DNA from 4 places in the Priestia sp. YIM B13489 genome. Region 2 is predicted to be linked to each of the others. Evidence: riboswitches for the same ligand, from Rfam matches in the RefSeq annotation. Region 2 holds a riboswitch; each other region holds the start of a gene.
What was found. A riboswitch is a leader RNA that binds a small molecule or an ion and turns the genes downstream of it on or off. The one in region 2 is predicted to bind thiamine pyrophosphate.
Positions count from the first base shown of each region.

Region 1: another riboswitch for thiamine pyrophosphate. It lies ahead of ACFX4W_RS28740 (acetylornithine deacetylase); the one in region 2 lies ahead of thiC (phosphomethylpyrimidine synthase ThiC).
Region 3: another riboswitch for thiamine pyrophosphate. It lies ahead of ACFX4W_RS03475 (thiamine phosphate synthase); the one in region 2 lies ahead of thiC (phosphomethylpyrimidine synthase ThiC).
Region 4: another riboswitch for thiamine pyrophosphate. It lies ahead of thiM (hydroxyethylthiazole kinase); the one in region 2 lies ahead of thiC (phosphomethylpyrimidine synthase ThiC).

Region 1 is NZ_JBHZOQ010000053.1:4,442,527-4,447,071, forward strand. It holds gene ACFX4W_RS28720 (ABC transporter substrate-binding protein) at 1-204, opposite strand, end outside; gene ACFX4W_RS28725 (ABC transporter permease) at 201-944, opposite strand; gene ACFX4W_RS28730 (ABC transporter ATP-binding protein) at 941-1,705, opposite strand; gene tenA (thiaminase II) at 1,698-2,369, opposite strand; gene ACFX4W_RS28740 (acetylornithine deacetylase) at 2,375-3,652, opposite strand; TPP riboswitch at 3,767-3,869, opposite strand; gene ACFX4W_RS28745 (MupG family TIM beta-alpha barrel fold protein) at 4,085-4,545, opposite strand, start outside.
Region 2 is NZ_JBHZOQ010000053.1:1,664,653-1,669,197, reverse strand. It holds gene ACFX4W_RS14400 (VanZ family protein) at 70-525, shown strand; gene thiC (phosphomethylpyrimidine synthase ThiC) at 805-2,574, opposite strand; TPP riboswitch at 2,688-2,802, opposite strand; gene ACFX4W_RS14390 (hypothetical protein) at 2,884-3,174, opposite strand; gene ACFX4W_RS14385 (undecaprenyl-diphosphate phosphatase) at 3,632-4,456, shown strand.
Region 3 is NZ_JBHZOQ010000036.1:316,890-321,434, reverse strand. It holds gene thiO (glycine oxidase ThiO) at 1-908, opposite strand, end outside; gene ACFX4W_RS03475 (thiamine phosphate synthase) at 892-1,515, opposite strand; TPP riboswitch at 1,638-1,739, opposite strand; gene ACFX4W_RS03470 (hypothetical protein) at 1,902-2,117, opposite strand; gene crcB (fluoride efflux transporter CrcB) at 2,165-2,554, opposite strand; gene ACFX4W_RS03460 (fluoride efflux transporter FluC) at 2,555-2,953, opposite strand; gene ACFX4W_RS03455 (amino acid ABC transporter substrate-binding protein) at 3,295-4,116, shown strand; gene ACFX4W_RS03450 (amino acid ABC transporter permease) at 4,100-4,545, shown strand, end outside.
Region 4 is NZ_JBHZOQ010000053.1:2,657,098-2,661,642, forward strand. It holds gene ACFX4W_RS19335 (MFS transporter) at 1-1,020, shown strand, start outside; TPP riboswitch at 1,213-1,321, shown strand; gene thiM (hydroxyethylthiazole kinase) at 1,398-2,204, shown strand; gene thiE (thiamine phosphate synthase) at 2,218-2,862, shown strand; gene ACFX4W_RS19350 (pyridoxamine 5'-phosphate oxidase family protein) at 2,890-3,318, opposite strand; RNA gene ssrS (6S RNA) at 3,466-3,643, opposite strand; gene ACFX4W_RS19360 (hypothetical protein) at 3,753-4,373, opposite strand; gene ACFX4W_RS19365 (helix-turn-helix transcriptional regulator) at 4,527-4,545, shown strand, end outside.

The DNA.
Region 1 (4,545 bases), 2.8 Mb from region 2:
TACATTCAGCCCTTCTTTTTTGAAATATCCTTTTTCTTGTGCAGCGTAAATGAAGCTGTGCACTGCATTTGGATACCAATCAAGCATAATTGTAACGTCTTTTAATTCTTTACTGTCACCAGCTTTATTTTCCTTGTTCTGACCACAAGCAGCGAGCATCAAAACAAGCATCAGGCTTAAGCCAATTACAAACCATTTTTTCATTCTGTTTTCCTCCACTTTAATGAACGTTTTTCAAAACCTACTACAATAATAAAGAATAAAATACCAAGCGCAGATAAAATTACAATTGGTGCAAATACACCAGCTGCATCAAACTGTGTCATCATACGACGACTGAAATATCCTAAGCCTGCTTGTGCACCTAACCATTCGCCAATGGCAGCACCTATTATACTAAAGGTAACCGCTACTTTGAGCCCTGAATAAAAATGAGGCAGTGCAGAAGGAATGTTCAACTTAAAGAAAATATCTTTTTTTGTTGCTCCCATCGTTAACATGAGTTCTTTTAACTCTTTGTTTGTGGAACGAAGCCCGTCAAACGTGCTAACGGTAATGGGAAAAAACGTAATTAATACGGTCACAATCACTTTGCTCCAAATAGAGTAGCCAAACCAGAGAACAAATACAGGAGCAATGGCAATGGTCGGAATCATTTGTGACGCAATAATAAGCGGATAGAAAGCACGCTCAATAAGCGAGCTCCAATTCATCCACACGGCCAGCAGAACCCCTAGCACAACGGATATAACCAGCCCAATTATGACAATAGATAACGTAGCTGGTAAATGCTTAAACAATAAATCCATTCGCAAATCCCAAAGCTTCGTTAAAATACCGGTGGGCGTTGGTAAAATAAACGGATAGTTTACAATGCGTGCTCCAATTTCCCAAGCAGCCAGTAAAATGACTACTAATATCACTGAAGCTCCGTACTTTTTCATGTGTTCACCTTCGATCTAAGCTGTTCAATTAAATAATCTTTTACGTCAAGCACACGCTGTTGATTCAAATCTTTTTGCGTTCGAGGTCTGCTAAGCGGCACTTGAATCTCTTCAAGATGACTTACCGGCTTGTCTGAAAAGATAAAAATACGATCTGATAAAAAAAGCGCTTCGTTTACGTCATGAGTGATAAATAAGATGGTGTGCTTACGCTTTTGCCATTGTTCAAGCAGCCATTCTTGCATCGACAAACGCGTAATGGCATCAAGCGCACTGAAAGGCTCATCTAAAAGCAGTACGTTAGAACCGCTTAATACCGTTCGCAGAAAAGAAACACGCTGCTTCATTCCTCCAGATAAATCACTTGGAAAACGATTTTCATACCCTTTTAAACCAAACTCTTCGAGCAGCTGAGATACTTGCCTATGAGCACTTGCTTTTGACACATTGTGAAGCTCAAGCGGCAGCGCTGCATTGTCTAAAATCGTACGCCACGGAAGAAGCAAATCTTGCTGCGGCATGTAGCCTACTTTTCCAAGCCGCTTTTCATAAGACTGTTCGTTAATCACGATATCGCCTTCACTCTGCTGTTCAAGACCTGTAATGAGACGAAACAACGTACTTTTCCCAGAACCGCTCGCTCCAACGATACTGACAAACTCGCCTTCTTTCACGTCTAAGTTTAATGATGTTAAAATCGGTTGATCACCGTTTTTGTACGTAAAACTGACGTTTTGAAAAGATAACACAGACTTATTCATGAATTGGCCACATCGCTTCGTTATAAGCCATATCCCAGAACATATACTCAAAACGCGTTGTATTTAAGAAAATTTCTTCGAGCTTTTCTAACTCCGCTTCTGATTTGTCTGCAGTAAGTGAGTCGAATAAATTAATACACCATGTCGCTAGTTCTCCAAATTCTTCTGAGCTGTACATTTCAATCCACTCACGATAAAACTCATTGTTAGCTCCAGGCTTTTCACTGAGTTCTTTTCCTATTTCCCAATAGCTCCACATACAAGGCAAAAGAGCCGCCACTAATTCAGCTAATGTTCCGCTTTGACCAACGTGCAGCATATAGTGTGTGTATGCAAGCGTTGTAGGAGATGGCTGCGCTTTTTCTAATTCTTTTTCGCTGATTTCAAATTTCTTGGCATACTCACGGTGCAGGCTCATTTCTTCGTTTAATGTAGAATCCAAAAGTGCAGCAAATTTCCCCATCGTTTGAACATCAGTAGCTTTCATGGCTCCAATCGCAAATAATTTGGCATAATCAATTAGGTAAAGGTAATCTTGAATCATGTAAAAGCGAAACTTCTCCTTTTCAAGCGTTCCGTCTCCCATTCCCTGTACAAAGGGATGATTATGATTTTGACGCCAAATAGGCTGCAGCTTTTCGTATAATCGTTCACTAAATTTCATGATGATCACTCCTTATGCGTATGCAGCCACGTATAAATGAACTGCACCATCACTTTTGTATATTGAATAAGCTGATTCATATCTAATTGTTCATTCACAGCATGTGCATTTGCTAAATTTCCCGGACCGTAAATAGCTGCCGGAATTCCCGCATCAGCTAGCCAACCGCCATCTGTTACGCTAGTTGACACATCGATTGGGGGCTTTTTCCCTTCAATTTGTTCATGAGTATTTGCAAGCAGCTGTACTCCAGCATGATTTTCATCAATTTCTAATGACGGGAAGATTTCTCCTCTGTCTTCAATCATTGATGTGCCTCCCCATTCAAAGGTTGGCAGGTTATCTTTTAACCATGGATCTGCTTTTGCAATAGCTAAAATGTATTCTTCCACTTCTTTTGATACTTGGTCGTATGATTCATTGGGATAATAGTGAACGGTGATCCACAGCCTGCATTCATCTGCAATAAACGCAGCATGCCTTCCCCCTTCGATTACTGCTGGATTAATCGTATTTGTTCCCGGCAAAAATCCTGGATAGCTTTTTGTAACAGCCCAGTGGCGCTCCAATTCTTGCAGCCCTCCGATCACTTTTGCCATCTTCTCAATAGCACTCGCAGCTAACAGACCTCCTCCAGCATGAATCATACTTCGGCGTGTACCGTCATGATAGGTTTTACTGCTTTTTATCGTAATCCATCCCGTGATCACTCCGCCTTGACCTTGAATATGTAAATCACTCGTATCAGCAACAAGCGCAAAGTCAGCTGTATATCCTTTCTGACAGCATTGCAGCGTACCTGCCTCTCCCACTTCTTCTCCTACAACGGATTCAAAAATCAAGTCTCCCGGCAGTTCGATTCCTGCTTCTGTTAAAAGCTGGACTGCAAATAATGCTCCTGCCAAGCCGCCTTTCATATCAGCAACTCCGCGTCCGATTATCATGTTGTCTTTTACCACAGCTTCAAACGGATTTGTCTCCCACTTTTCATTTTCTTGTACCTCAGCTACATCCATATGCCCGTTAATAATTAAGCTTTGATAGTCAGCTGATTTTTTCCCTTTTAGCGTGCCCACTACAATAGGATCGTTGCAATATAAATCCCACATATCGATGGAAAAACCGCAGCTTTTAAGGAAATCTGCTACGTAACGCTGCGCTTCATGAGAATTTCGTGCAGGAGGCGCCGGCGTTTTATATGAAACAAGCGTTTTTACTAACTGGATTAGCTCCCCTTTGCGCTCCTCTACCTGTTTGACAATCAAATCAATTGTTTCTTCCATGTATGACACCTTCCTTTACGCATAAAAAAACACTTCTTTCGCAGGAAAGAAGTGTTTTTGTTTATATACAAAAAATTATTATAACGAGTTCGTAAGGAAATACCATACAAAACATCCATTACAATACCTCTTTCCTACGCTAGTATTACCTAGTTCAGGTTATAAGGGTTAAGACTTCTCGTCTCTCTCAGCTTAGAAAGCACCCCTAGTGGCGTTGTATCTCTATAAAATTAAACGATTATCATATGTTTACCTGTAATAGTTTTATCATAGTAAAGCGTTTTATTCAATAGAAAGGTTCATGATTCAGCAATGAAAATAGTTTCCTTTTTAGTAAAATAAAAAGCACACACCTTTTTTAAGCAGTGTGTGCTCTTTACTTTTATAAGCTTACTAGTTAGCGGCTTTTTTAAAAATACGCGGTTTTTCCATTTAGACAGTGACAAGCTCAAGTTTTTGCCCCGGTCTCACTAACGAAAGCAGCTCATGATCTTCTTCTATTACATACCCAATCACATTCACATTAGCATTTGCAGGCAAATTCGTTTTAGCTATTTGAACCTCTCCTCTGTAACGTCCGTAGCCATCATTGTCCATTGTAATTGCTCCCATTCTGCGCTCTACTGTATGAAATGGCGGCACTGGTTTTACAGATCGAGTATCAACTAAACGCAGAACGTCTTTTGATACATCCGGACGCACGCTGTACGTTCCCTCTATATGAGGTGAACGAATGCGCAGCGGAATAATACGGCTTTCTTGATATTGAACCAAACGCTTTAATAAACTTGAACCGGCGCATGGATCTCCAATATAAACCTCTGCTACTCCGCATCCGTATAAATCTACTGCAGAGGTAAAAGGACATCTATTACGGTCTGTTTCTCTAGTAG
Region 2 (4,545 bases):
TGAAAGAAGTGGACGGGTACATATAGATAATAATAAACGGTTTTGGGAGTCAAAGAAGGTGATGTTGAAGTGAATGTAAGCATCAGGTCAATCGTTAAAAAAGTCATGTTCATTCTATTTATTGCATATACAGCAGTGGTCATTTATGCTACTCTCATACGGGAAAACGAACATGTTTACGGAAAAGCAATGAACTTGGATTTATTTAGCACGATCCGTCTGATGTGGGACAGCGGGAATATAATGCTCACTCTGACAAATATACTGGGGAATATCGTGATGTTTGCGCCGCTTGGAATGTTTATTCCTTTGTTTATGAAGTGGTTTGACGGTTTTATTCAAGTGTTTACGACGGGTTTCTTAATCAGTTTTCTAATTGAAATTTTACAGTACAAGCTAACGGAACGAGTATTTGATATTGATGATATCTTTTTGAATACGCTAGGTACATTTATAGGCTGGGTTATTATTAAAATACTATATTGGGCCAAGAACGTGCTGAAAGCACGTTTCAAAAAAAGATAAAGAGATGGAGACATAACTGAATCAATAGCTAGAAAGCAGCTACAGATATGAAGTCTACGTTTACCATCACAATGAAAAGATCCGAACGATGAATCGTTCGGATCTTTCTTCAACTAAAATACTTTTGTCCTAGCCACTGCCTCTTGTTGATAGAAACACTTAATGCAGCGTCTTACGGAAGAATGTGAGGATTCAACGATAATGTGCTGACAATTTTGCTGAACAAATAATAACTTTCTTTCAAGCTGCTTAATTTGTTCTTTAAGCTGTTCTACTTCATTATTGATAGATATTTGAACCACTGTTAACAAACTCTTTAGCTTTTTCTTTCATTCCTTCTTTTCTTACTTCGTTTACATCTTTTTCATTTTCTTGAGCCATGTTACGAATATCTTGAGAAATACGCATCGAACAGAATTTAGGTCCACACATTGAACAGAAATGGGCTGTTTTAGCACCTTCAGCGGGAAGTGTTTCATCGTGATATTCTTTTGCGCGCTCTGGATCTAGTGACAGGTTAAATTGATCATTCCATCTAAATTCAAATCTTGCTTTAGACAGCGCGTTATCGCGTTTTTGTGCTCCTGGATGGCCTTTTGCTAGGTCAGCGGCATGCGCAGCAATTTTATAGGTGATAACGCCTTCTCGAACGTCTTCTTTATTTGGCAGACCTAAATGTTCTTTTGGGGTTACGTAGCAAAGCATAGCTGTCCCAAACCAGCCAATCATTGCAGCCCCGATACCTGATGTAATATGGTCATAGCCTGGAGCGATGTCGGTTGTAAGCGGTCCAAGAGTATAGAAGGGAGCTTCTTGGCATATTTCCATTTGTTTATCTACGTTTTCTTTGATGAGGTGCATAGGGACATGTCCAGGGCCTTCAATCATAACTTGAACATCGTGTTTCCAAGCAATTTTAGTTAATTCACCAAGCGTTTCTAATTCACCGAACTGTGCCTCATCATTAGCATCTGCAATGGAACCAGGACGCAGCCCATCGCCAAGCGAAATAGAAATATCGTATGCTTTACAGATTTCACAGATTTCTTCAAAGCGAGTATATAAAAAGTTCTCTTCATGATGAGCTAAACACCACTGCGCCAAGATGGATCCTCCGCGTGAAACAATACCTGTCGTACGTTTCGCTGTCAGAGGAATATAGCGTAAAAGAACACCTGCGTGAATAGTAAAGTAATCAACACCTTGCTCCGCTTGTTCAATTAATGTATCGCGATATGCTTCCCACGTTAGATCTTCTGCAACACCTTTTACTTTTTCAAGCGCTTGGTAAATAGGAACAGTCCCTACAGGAACAGGCGAGTTGCGGATAATCCATTCGCGCGTTGTGTGGATATCCTTTCCTGTTGATAAATCCATAATTGTATCGGCTCCCCAACGCGTTGCCCATGTCATTTTTTCTACTTCATCTTCAATAGCTGAACGAATAGCTGAATTTCCGATATTAGCATTGATTTTTACGTGGAATTTGCGGCCGATAATCATCGGTTCGCTCTCAGGGTGATTGATATTATTAGGGATAATGGCACGTCCTCTTGCTACTTCTTCACGCACGACTTCAGGATCCATCTGTTCACGAATAGCGATAAATTCCATTTCGGGCGTGATGATTCCTTTTTTCGCATAGTGCATTTGCGTTACATTTTGATTTTTTTTCGCGCGCAAAGGTAAACGATTAGTGATAAAGCGCTCGTACTGATCTCTTGGATCACCATCATAATAACCGTTATCCTGTGGCTGAACCGTACGGCCTTGATATGTTTCTACATCGTTTCGTTCTGCAATCCACTTTTCGCGCAGAGCCGGTAATCCTTTTTGTAAATTAATTTCATAACAGGGATCTGTATAAACACCACTCGTGTCGTATACACGTACGGGATTATTTTCTTCTTCCCCAAAAGATCCTGTAGTAGGAGACTGATGGATTTCACGCATAGGCACTTTAAGATCTTCTCTGGATCCTTGGACATATACTTTGTGACTGTTTGGAAAAGGCTTTTTCATAGAAACTGATACATTTTGTTTTGACATTACATATTCCTCCGGTTTCGCATAAAGTGTAGCTATACCGAACCATAAAAAAATCGGGTTCTGTGATAGACAGAACCCGATGGAATAGGCGAAAAAAGAATAAACATATACTATTCTTTTCAAGACTACTTCCCTCCGCTGGTATAACCCAAATCAGGTTCAAAGGGTTAAAGAGTTTTATAGCACTCTTCTCTCAGTCTGAGCTATCAGACACCCCTAGTAGAAATAACATTTAAATTATTCAATTTACGGCTTAAGTTTACCATCATTCGGTAAAAAATCAACCCTTAAATAAAAAAAGCTAGACAATCAACGTTGTCTAGCAGCATCGATTGCAATCACAATAGCTGTAATAATGTGCATAACAAACCCTAAAAATGGAATCCAAGCAACCAGTGAAGTAACAATCCCTAGTATGTTTCCATACGCAGATAACCCTCGTCTATTAGCTAAAATGAGTGTGATAGCATGAAGAATAAATCCAATAAAAAGAGGAGTATAACTAAAGCCCATAACAATCCCCGCGCCAATTAAAGGAATTCCCAGTAAGGCTTCATACCCAGCAGTGACCCATTTCATTGTACGTACATTTCCATTCATAGTAAAAAGCCTCCTAAAAAAGATACTACTATATACGAGAAAAGAGAGAAAAAAGTTTCAAATTACTTAGGGGATATGTCGTATAAGCAAGCACTAGTTGATTAAAATGATAGATGACAGTAAAGGGGATGGAAAAAACATAATGATTTAGTCATTTTTTCACACTAAAGAAAAATAGTCTAGATGATTCATTTTTAGCTAAGGACCCGGAATTTATACCGAACATAGCGACTGCTTTTTAAAACAAATAAAAGCTGATATCTTGTTTTTTGGTTATAGCATGTAAGGTTTTTATTACAAATTATTAAAGATTCTTATCTTTTTGCAAATACACATTGTATTTCATAGTTTTAACAATTATGATAAAAAAGCAAGTGTCAAAATAGGAAAATAGTTGAGCATGGAAAACGAAGCGATAAGCTTATTAATTTGAAAGAAAGGCAAGGTATATAGCTTTATGTGGGAAATTATTGTAGCAATCATTTTAGGGATTGTAGAAGGTTTAACAGAGTTTGCTCCTGTTTCGTCAACTGGGCATATGATTATTGTGGATGACCTGTGGTTAAATTCAAAAGAATTATTTTCATCTCCCGTAGCTAATACATTTAAAATTGTTATTCAGCTAGGGTCGATCTTAGCAGTAGTAGTTATTTTTAAAGATCGTTTCATTAATTTATTAGGATTGGGAAAAAAGCCAGCCGCTCCAATTGGACCGACAAATCGCTTGAATTTAATGCAAGTAATTGTTGGTCTGTTACCCGCAGGAGTGTTAGGACTTTTGTTTGATGATTATATTGATGAACATTTGTTTTCTTTAAATACGGTGCTAATTGGCTTAGTAGTCGGAGCTGTATTAATGATTCTAGCAGATTTGTTTGGACCTAAACGTCCGCGTGTAGAGACGGTGGACCAAATGTCTTATGGACAAGCACTGGGTATAGGACTGTTTCAATGTATTGCTCTTTGGCCAGGTTTTTCTCGTTCAGGCTCAACGATTTCAGGAGGGGTTCTTCTTGGAATGAGCCATAAGGCAGCGGCAGATTTTACATTTATTATGGCAGTGCCAATCATGGCAGGAGCAAGTGGACTTTCATTGGTTAAAAACTGGCAGTATTTCACATCAGATGCACTACCGTTTTTTATTGCTGGTTTTATCAGCGCCTTTATTTTTGCGCTGGTGTCTATTCGCTTTTTCCTGAAATTAATTAATCGTATCAAATTAGTACCATTTGCACTATATCGAATTGTGTTAGCAGCTATTCTATATTTTGTATTTTTATAAAATAAACATGCGTGTTCTTTAGTCCCTTAAACTTCTAATAGAGACTCAAAGAGCAAGAAAAAGCTATTGCAACATTGCAATAGCTTTTT
Region 3 (4,545 bases), on a different contig from region 2:
GCTTTTTCAAATGTGGCTTCTTTAATAGCTGGCAGAAGCGCCGAAGCTTTATTCAGCAAAAATTGAATACCTTGTGCAGAAACCGTCTTGGTAAAGTCATGCTGTAGCTTAGTTGCCCCGATTACGATTCTTCCACCAGTCTTAGGCACTAAGTAAAAACCCTCATCTAAAAAAATCGTTTTAGAAAGCAGCGGCTTATGACTTCGAAGAGCAATACACTCCCCTTTTACGGGAAACACGCGACCTAAATGTTCAGAAGAAATAAAGCGTTTAGCCCATGAGCCTGCTGCAATAACTACTTTTTCTCCGTAAAAAGAGCCTTTGGACGTCTGTACACCTTTTACTGTTTCATTTTCCATAATAAGAGAATGAACATCACAGTATTCGAATATATCTGCTCCGTGATACAAGGCTCCATGAGCAAGAGCTTGCGTTAACTTAGCCGGAGCTAGCTGGCCGTCCCCCGGTATTGTAATGGCTCCGTATATGTCTGGAGAGAGCCCGGGTTCTAACAAACGCGCTTCTTTTACATCGATCCATCTTACATGTTCATCCCATCGGTGGTGCTGAGCAGCTTTTTTCTTTAATACGTGTGCATCTTCTTCTGTTACAGCGACTTTTAATAAGCCTTTTTGAATGAGCTCTACGTCGATGGCCGTTTTTTCTTTTAGTTCCTTCACCAGCTCAGGAAACATGCTTCTGCTCTTAATAGCAAGGTCTAAAAGAGGACCTTCTTCATCAATTTCAGCTTGAGCACCTAAAATACCAGCTGCTGCACTTGAAGCTTCACAACCAATTTGATTTCGTTCAAGAATGGCCACTGATGCTCCTTGTTTTGACAAATGATAAGCGATAGAAGAGCTGATTATGCCTCCTCCGACTAACAGTACATCATAATGCTGCTTCATTTTCTCCACCTCCAGATGTCCATATATGAGAATATTGTTTAATCGCTTTAAGGGGATTTTGCGCAAGCATGACACCAGACATCACAGCTATACCGTGTGCTCCTGTTTGAAGCACCTCTTTGGCATTTACAGGTGTAATTCCTCCAATGGCAATAACCGGTATCTGTACAGCATCTACTACTTCTTTTAGTGCTGCTACCCCTCGACTTTTTAATCCTTTTTTTGAATGTGTTGAATAAATATGTCCGTATAGAATGTAGTGAGCACCATCTTTTTCAGCTTCTAAAGCCTCTTCCACAGAGTGAACTGATTTTCCGACAATAAGAGAAGGAAATACGTCTCTAACACACGAAACATCTAAACTATGATAGGCAAGCTGTACGCCTTTTGCTTTTAAAGCATGCGCTACATCAACTCGGTCATTTACAATAATTTTAGAGAGACAAAATGGCAGGCTTTCTAGCAAACATTGAATCTGCTTTGCCGTTTTCTTTTTTTCTCTAATATGAATGGCACCCGCAAAAGGCTCAATAGCCGTTAAAATGTCCCGAACCTCTTCAATTGGCTGCTTATCTGTTGTAACGACATGAAATTTAGGAATATCCATATGATCGAAACCTTTCCGTTCAGAATAAAAAGAAATTTCAACCACTTCATCTTGTGTAGAGGGCTTTATTACATACAAAAAAACCACTCTACAACGTAGAGTGGTTAGCATGCATCGTTATGTAAACATGATCGCCACTTCCCTACGCTGGTACAAACCAGATCAGGTTCAAAGGGTCCGAAATACATTCGTCTCAGCTTCAAAAAGCTCCCCTAGTGATTGCTATTTATTGATTTTGTTTTCGCACTTAAAATTATAACACAACTAGATGTAAATACAATATCTCTTTATGCTCTTACGGCTCTCTTCCTTTTATAGATGTATCTTTTAAGCTTCTTTACTAAGTAAGAGGTCCGGCGCACCGCATCATTCTGCTTTTTATATGATTAGTAATCGGTATAGTCGTCAAATTCTTCCTTGTCTTTTTCCTTTTTCCGATCCCATATAAACAGCAGGAGTAACATAATAAAAGTTAGAATATAAAAACCGTAAAAAATAAATGCCGCCACAACATTTATAAATAAAAATAAAAAACCGATGATCTGACCTGCAACAGCTACAATCAACAAAATGTATTTCCAAACTTCTGCTTTTCTATCCATTCTCTACTTCTCCGTCTTTTTGTTTTTCCCTACTAGAAACGTTCTCTTTACTTAAATAAAAACGTTCCTGCCAGTAAACCGACTGTAAATAAACCAACTGTTCCCAATGCTGAAATCCCCACGTACGCCAGCATTTTCCGATAAGATTTTTCTCGAATTAACTGTACGGTTTCCACACTGAACGTTGAAAAAGTGGTAAAGGCACCAAAAAAACCAATGCCAATCATTAAAAATATTGAATCATCATAAGCATGACTCGGAACCTTTCCATAATAACTACCGTAAAAAAGACCAAGCCCAAACGCACCAAGCAAGTTTACAAACAGCATTGATACTGGAAAAGGAGGGTTTGAAACTGTTTTTGTAACTTTTAAACCCAAAAGATAACGGCATATTCCTCCAGCTGCCCCGCCAAGTGCCAAGCTCACTATGCTCATTTACTTCACCTCATGTACTTTCACTAAATTTTTCCCTGCCGCTTCACCGCATAGATAGCCTGCTAAAGCAAGAAGGATTCCACCTACTAAAGAGACCATTACATAAATGGCTCCCCAAAATAAATGGTGCTGAGTGAGAGAAATGACGTCTCCTGCAAACGTTGAATACGTTGTAAAACCGCCGCATACGCCAACTCCTAGTCCAAGCTTTATCCATTCTTTTGGCTTTTTCCACACAAAAAATCCTGTTAATAGGCCTAGTATGAAGCTTCCTAATAGGTTTTCAATTACCGTTCCTATTGGATAGCCCGTATATAATAAGGAAAGATTCAGCAAATAACGTGCATATGTACCAGCGATAGCACCAAAGGCAATTGAGATTAAGTTTATGGCTTTCATCATATCGCTCCGTTTCATAAATTCTTCTTTAAGTGTACCATAAGGAATTTATTTCTACCTTAACATTTAACTATATGTTTATTGCACCAAAAGTCATGAAAAAATGAAAGAGAAAATCGTCGCATGAAACTTCCTTTTTACTCCTCAAATCTCCCTTAAAAATCCACTTAATCCAAATTTTAAAACCTTTCTGTATCCTTATGACAAACCGTGTATAGAAGGTATATTTCCCTTATTTTAAGTCACATTAATCGTATAAGTTTTTTTTGTTGACTTTTGCTGTGTTCTTGTTTAGTATCACAGAGTATCATTTCCTATCAGAATACTAGGGGGTTTAGAAAATGAAGAAATTTGCTGCACTTTTGTCGCTACTATTAGCTTTCACAGTTGTGCTTGCCGCATGCGGTTCTAGCTCAAAAAATGAAGCAAACAATGGAGACAATAAATCTTCACAAGAGGATTTATATAATAAAGTGAAAAAAGATGGCGTATTAACAATTGGAACTGAAGGTACATACCCTCCGTTCACTTTTCATGATGACAAACAAAAGCTAACTGGGTTTGATGTAGAATTGGCTCAAGAAGTAGCTAAACGTCTTGGCGTAAAAGCTGAGTTCAAAGAAACACAGTGGGATGGCATGTTTGCCGGATTAGATGCTAAACGCTTTGACATGATTGCTAACGAAGTGGGTATTCGTGAAGATCGTCAAAAGAAATACGATTTCTCTGATCCATACATCCAGTCAGGCGCTGTATTAATTGTTCGTAAAGACGAAAAAGATATCAAATCATTTAAAGATTTAAAAGGAAAAAAATCAGCGCAGTCATTAACAAGTAACTATAAAGACATGGCTCAATCTTATGGTGCAAACATTACGAGTGCTGAAGGTTTTGCTCAAGCAGTAGAACTAATGAGCGCAAACCGTGTTGATGCTACAATCAACGATAAATTATCGTTCCTTGACTATAAGAAAAAACACCCTAACGCACCTATCAAAATCGCGGATGAAAAATCCGATGGTGCTGCAAGCGGCTTTATGTTTAGAAAAGACAGCGGTAAGTTAGTGGATGAAGTAAACAAAGCATTGAAAGATATGAAAAAAGACGGAACATACGCAAAAATTTCTAAGAAATGGTTTGGCGAAGATGTTTCTCCTAAATAATATTTTTCCTGATGGAGAGCGATTGAATCAATTGATTTCAATCGCTCAATCATCTCTCTTACCAATGCTAAAGGGAGCTATTCAATATTCTATTCCACTAACATTAATAAGCTTTGCCATAGGCATTGTGTTAGCTGTTTTAACAGCACTTGCTCGCTTGTCGTCAAGTAAGGTATTAAACATGATTGCACGTGTATATGTCTCAATTATTCGTGGAACGCCTTTGCTTGTGCAATTATTTATCATTTTCTACGGATTACCTAACTTAGATATAACAATTGATCCATTTATCTCTGCTGTTATTGGATTTTCATTAAGTGTAGGTGCTTATGCATCTGAAATTATCCGAGCAGCAATTCAATCTATTCCTAAAGGACAGTGGGAAGCTGGCTACTCACTTGGTATGACCTATTCCCAAGCGTTAAGACG
Region 4 (4,545 bases), 990 kb from region 2:
TTATCAGATTCGTTAGGGAGAAAGAAAATTATTGTAGCGGGAATGATTGTTTTTGCCTTGTCTGAATGGTTCTTTGGTTCAGTGAGTACACCTCTTTTATTATTTGTATCGAGAATGTTAGGCGGTGTCGGGGCCGCGCTCATTATGCCTGCTGTTATGGCCTATACAGCGGACGTGACGTCTGCTAAAGAACGTGCTAAAGGAATGGGCTATGTGACGGCGGCGATTACAACAGGATTTATTATTGGACCTGGTATCGGCGGCTTTTTAGCTGAATACGGCATGCGTGTACCATTTTATATGGCCGCAGTAGCAGGAGGCTTGGCTGCAGTGATTACGCTTTTTGTTTTGCCAGAGTCTCGTCCTGTACAAAATCATGCTGTTTCAAACAATGAGAATCCAAAAGAAGATCGGCTGCTACTCCAGCTTATGAATTCCTATAAAGAACCTTATTTTCTAAGTTTAATTATTGTTTTTGTGACATCGTTTGGATTATCCAATTATGAAACGATTTTTTCGCTATTTGTTGATCATAAATTTAGCTTTACGCCCAAAGATATTGCGTTTGTTATTACGTTTGGCTCTATTGCGGGGGCCGTAGTGCAGGTTACGATTTTTGGCTGGATTTTAAATAAGTTTGGTGAAAAAAGAGTGATTTCGTTTTGCTTGATGATGACGGGACTTTTTATTTTACTTACGCTGTTTGTGCACACGTACTGGCTTATTATTGTTGTGACATTCATCGTCTTTTTAGCAACAGATATTTTACGTCCGGCAATCAGCACGCAAATGTCGATGATGGCACAAGACGACCAAGGGTATGTAGCCGGACTAAATTCTGCTTATACAAGTCTTGGGAATATTATTGGACCCGTTGTAGCAGGCTTTCTTTTTGATATAAACATTAATTATCCGTACGTATCAGCTGCACTTGTACTGCTGCTTTGTTTTCTTTTATCTTTAAGAGCAGGGAAGGACAGAAAAACAGCTGTGAGAAATCAAGCGGTTCAAGAGAAATAACCATAAGGAAAAAATGATAGAATTCTTAGGGAATTGAAGACCTCGAGTAGCTTACTGGAGGTCTATTGATTATTCTTTTAGGAATGGTGTAAGGTTTAAAGCGCCACTCACCCTATAGAGAAGCTTTATTTTATCGGCAAAACAGTGAAATGGTTGCAAATAAAAAAGGTTAATAGTAAACTTTAAACGTAACAAGAATAGTATGGGAGCTTGCGCGGGGCAGGCTGAGAGTACAGGGACGCCTGTTGACCATTTGAACCTGTTGGATAATGCCAGCGCAGGGAATGTGAGTACATACCAAAGCACTTTGCGCATGCAAGGTGCTTTTTTGTCTTTTTTTTGCAGTGTTAAAACTAAATGAAAAGAGTGAAAAAAACATGGATATTAGTAAAATTTCAGCTCAATTAGAAAAAGTAAGAGATACAAGTCCGCTTGTTCATAATATTACGAATGTTGTGGTAACCAACTTTACAGCAAATGGACTGCTTGCACTAGGAGCTTCACCTGTTATGGCTTATGCGAAGGAAGAAGTGGCTGACATGGCACGAATCGCCGGAGCGCTTGTCTTAAATATGGGTACACTGACGGCTCAAGAAGTAGAAGCGATGAGAATAGCAGGAAAATCAGCAAATGAAAATGGCGTGCCGGTTATTTTCGATCCTGTAGGAGCCGGAGCGACACCGTTTCGTACAGAAGTAGCACGTCAGCTTGTAGAAGAATTAAATATGGCAGTTATTCGTGGTAACGCTGCTGAAGTTGCGAATGTCGTAGGCGAGTCATGGCTCATTAAAGGCGTTGATTCATTAGAAGGGCAAGGAGACGTCATTGAACTTGCTGAAAAAGCAGCGAACAAATTAGATACGGTGATTGTTATCACGGGTAAACAAGATGTAATCACAGATGGAAACAAAACGTATACAGTAGACAACGGTCACCCGTTATTTACGAAAGTGACGGGGACTGGGTGTCTGCTAACATCAATTATAGGAGCTTTCGCTGCTGTAGAAAAAGAATATGTCGAGGCAAGCGTTGCTGCTTTAAGTTTTTACGGAGTGGCAGGTGAAATCGCCGCAGCGAAAAAAGGTGAAGAAGGGCCGGGAAGCTTTCAAATTGAGCTGTTAAATCAGCTTCATCTTTTATCTGGGCAGGATATTGAATCATATGCAAGAGTACATCAACGTTAAAAGGAGCCGGAAAATGACAAATGAAGAAATCAAAAAGCTGCTGCAAGTTTATTTTATAATGGGCAGCAATAACTGTAAAAAAGATCCGAAAGAAGTGTTGAAAGAAGCAATTGAAGGCGGCGTTACCGTGTTTCAATTCCGTGAAAAAGGCGAGGGTGCCTTAACAGGAGAAGCGAAATATCAGCTGGCGAAGGAACTTCAGCAAATTTGTCAGCAGCACAGCGTTCCTTTTGTGGTGAATGATGATCTAAACTTAGCGATCCGCTTACAAGCAGATGGCGTTCATATTGGACAAGAAGATGAAAAAGCTCATATTGTTCGAGAGAAAATAGGAAAAGGAATTGTGGGCGTCTCTGTTCATAATGTACAAGAGCTGCAGCAAGCGATAAGAGACGGGGCGGATTATGTAGGAATGGGACCTGTTTTTCCTACTTCTACAAAAAAAGACGCAAAAGCAGTGCAAGGTACAAAGTTAATTGAAGAAGTGCGAAACCAGAATATTGACTTTCCAATTGTAGGAATCGGCGGGATCACGCCTGAAAATGCCAAACAAGTAGTAGAAGCAGGTGCAGATGGCGTTTCTATTATTACCGCGATTAGCTTAGCAGCGTCTCCAAAAGAAAAAGCAGCTCAATTGAAAGAAGCGGTAAGAAAATAAAAAAAGCGCACAGTGTGCGCTTTTTTATTATAGCTGAACAGTTTGAGGAGTTTCTTCGCCTTCATTCATAAAGCGAATTTCGTTCGGCGTAATTTCAAGAACAACATACTCAGGGTCATTTGGACCGTCAAACCATTCTTTCATGTGATCGTTCCATATACGCCCTTTTAATTGATCACCAGTACGAAGAACAGCTGTACCAGATAATTCTAAGTATTGATCGCCATATCCTTCGCCGCTGTAGCCCAATAGTACGTGCACGTTCGGATTGGCTTCGATTTCCTCTGCCTTATGTGTATTGATATTTGTTGGTGTGTAAAGAGCGATACCATCTTCATCGCTAAAGAATGTCATATAGCGAGAGTGGGGTTTGTTGTTTACAACTGTGGCTAATGTTCCTACACGATTTCCTTCTAATACTTCGTTTACTTTTTTAGCAATTTTTTGTTCATTCATTTTATCCATCTCCTTTATTACTTTTTATGTTCCTCAATCGAAGATAAATAAAACATACATGTCTAAAAAAAATATAAGTTAACAATAAAATAATTATGTAAACTAGTAAAATGAAAAATAAAAAAAGCTAGCTACAGCTAACTAAAAAATAAGCCCGCACTGCCGTAACCCTAAGTGTCTTAAATACCCAGATCTACTAGGTGGGTGCCCTCATAGCCGGGTTTAGCGTCCCAAGAAGGGCGTGCTATCTGCAGCTAAATTTTGAGCTCCCTTTTAACACTCAAAGGTTTAAGACAACATGAGTATACGCACAGCGCAGGTATGTATAACAAATGTAAATAAAATGCCGATATATAAATGTTTTCTAATTAATCAACTTTCATCGTACAAGAAATGATTATAACGGAATAATGAATGGAACGCAAGACTTTTATTTAAAGTTTTTCTTCTCTAACATCTTGGCGGGGAAACAGCAACAAAATAAGAAAAGGGCCCGCAACTGGAATGAAACATAAAAGAAGGTAAGGCCGGGATGCTATCCTTTCTTTTGTCATAACGGAGTAAGAAAGCCACGTTAAAACAAAAAAATCAGCGGTCATCACGCTAACAAGCTGTGACTGCATAAAAGCATCTCCATAAGCTTTTATTGAACCTAAGGATAGTCCGTATGCGTAACCTGCAATCGTGAGCGCTAAGCATAATCCAATCCATAGACGAGAAGAAATGATAGCAATGAAACGTGAAGGAATACGCGAACGTGTTCGAACTTTTTGTCCTTTCCAATGATAATAGAACAAAAGAGAAAAAGCTCCAAGCGCAAATGATAGAAGAGAAAATGGCCATCCAAGCAGTTTGTATGTATCTTTTTTACAGATCATTACCATAAACAATACTGGGAAAAGTCCTAAAAAAGAGAATACTATAACCACGAGCGGATCTACCTGTTGAAAATTTCCTGTGATAAGATTTTTAAACAGCAAATCATTACCGGCGCTTGCTCCTGGAGCTAGCAGCAAGGCGTATAGTACAAGCATAGCCCATACAATGATATACATATTCTCAACTCCTTTTAATTGTTTTAGTGTACAAAAACCATTTCAGTATATTTCCCCGTCTTGTGACGAAGGGAAACGCTTGAAACTCTTCTTTAATTAGGTGTAATATTACACTAAAGAAATGTACGTGTATAGAAAGAAAGGGCTGTGAAAATGAATAAACAAGAAGTAA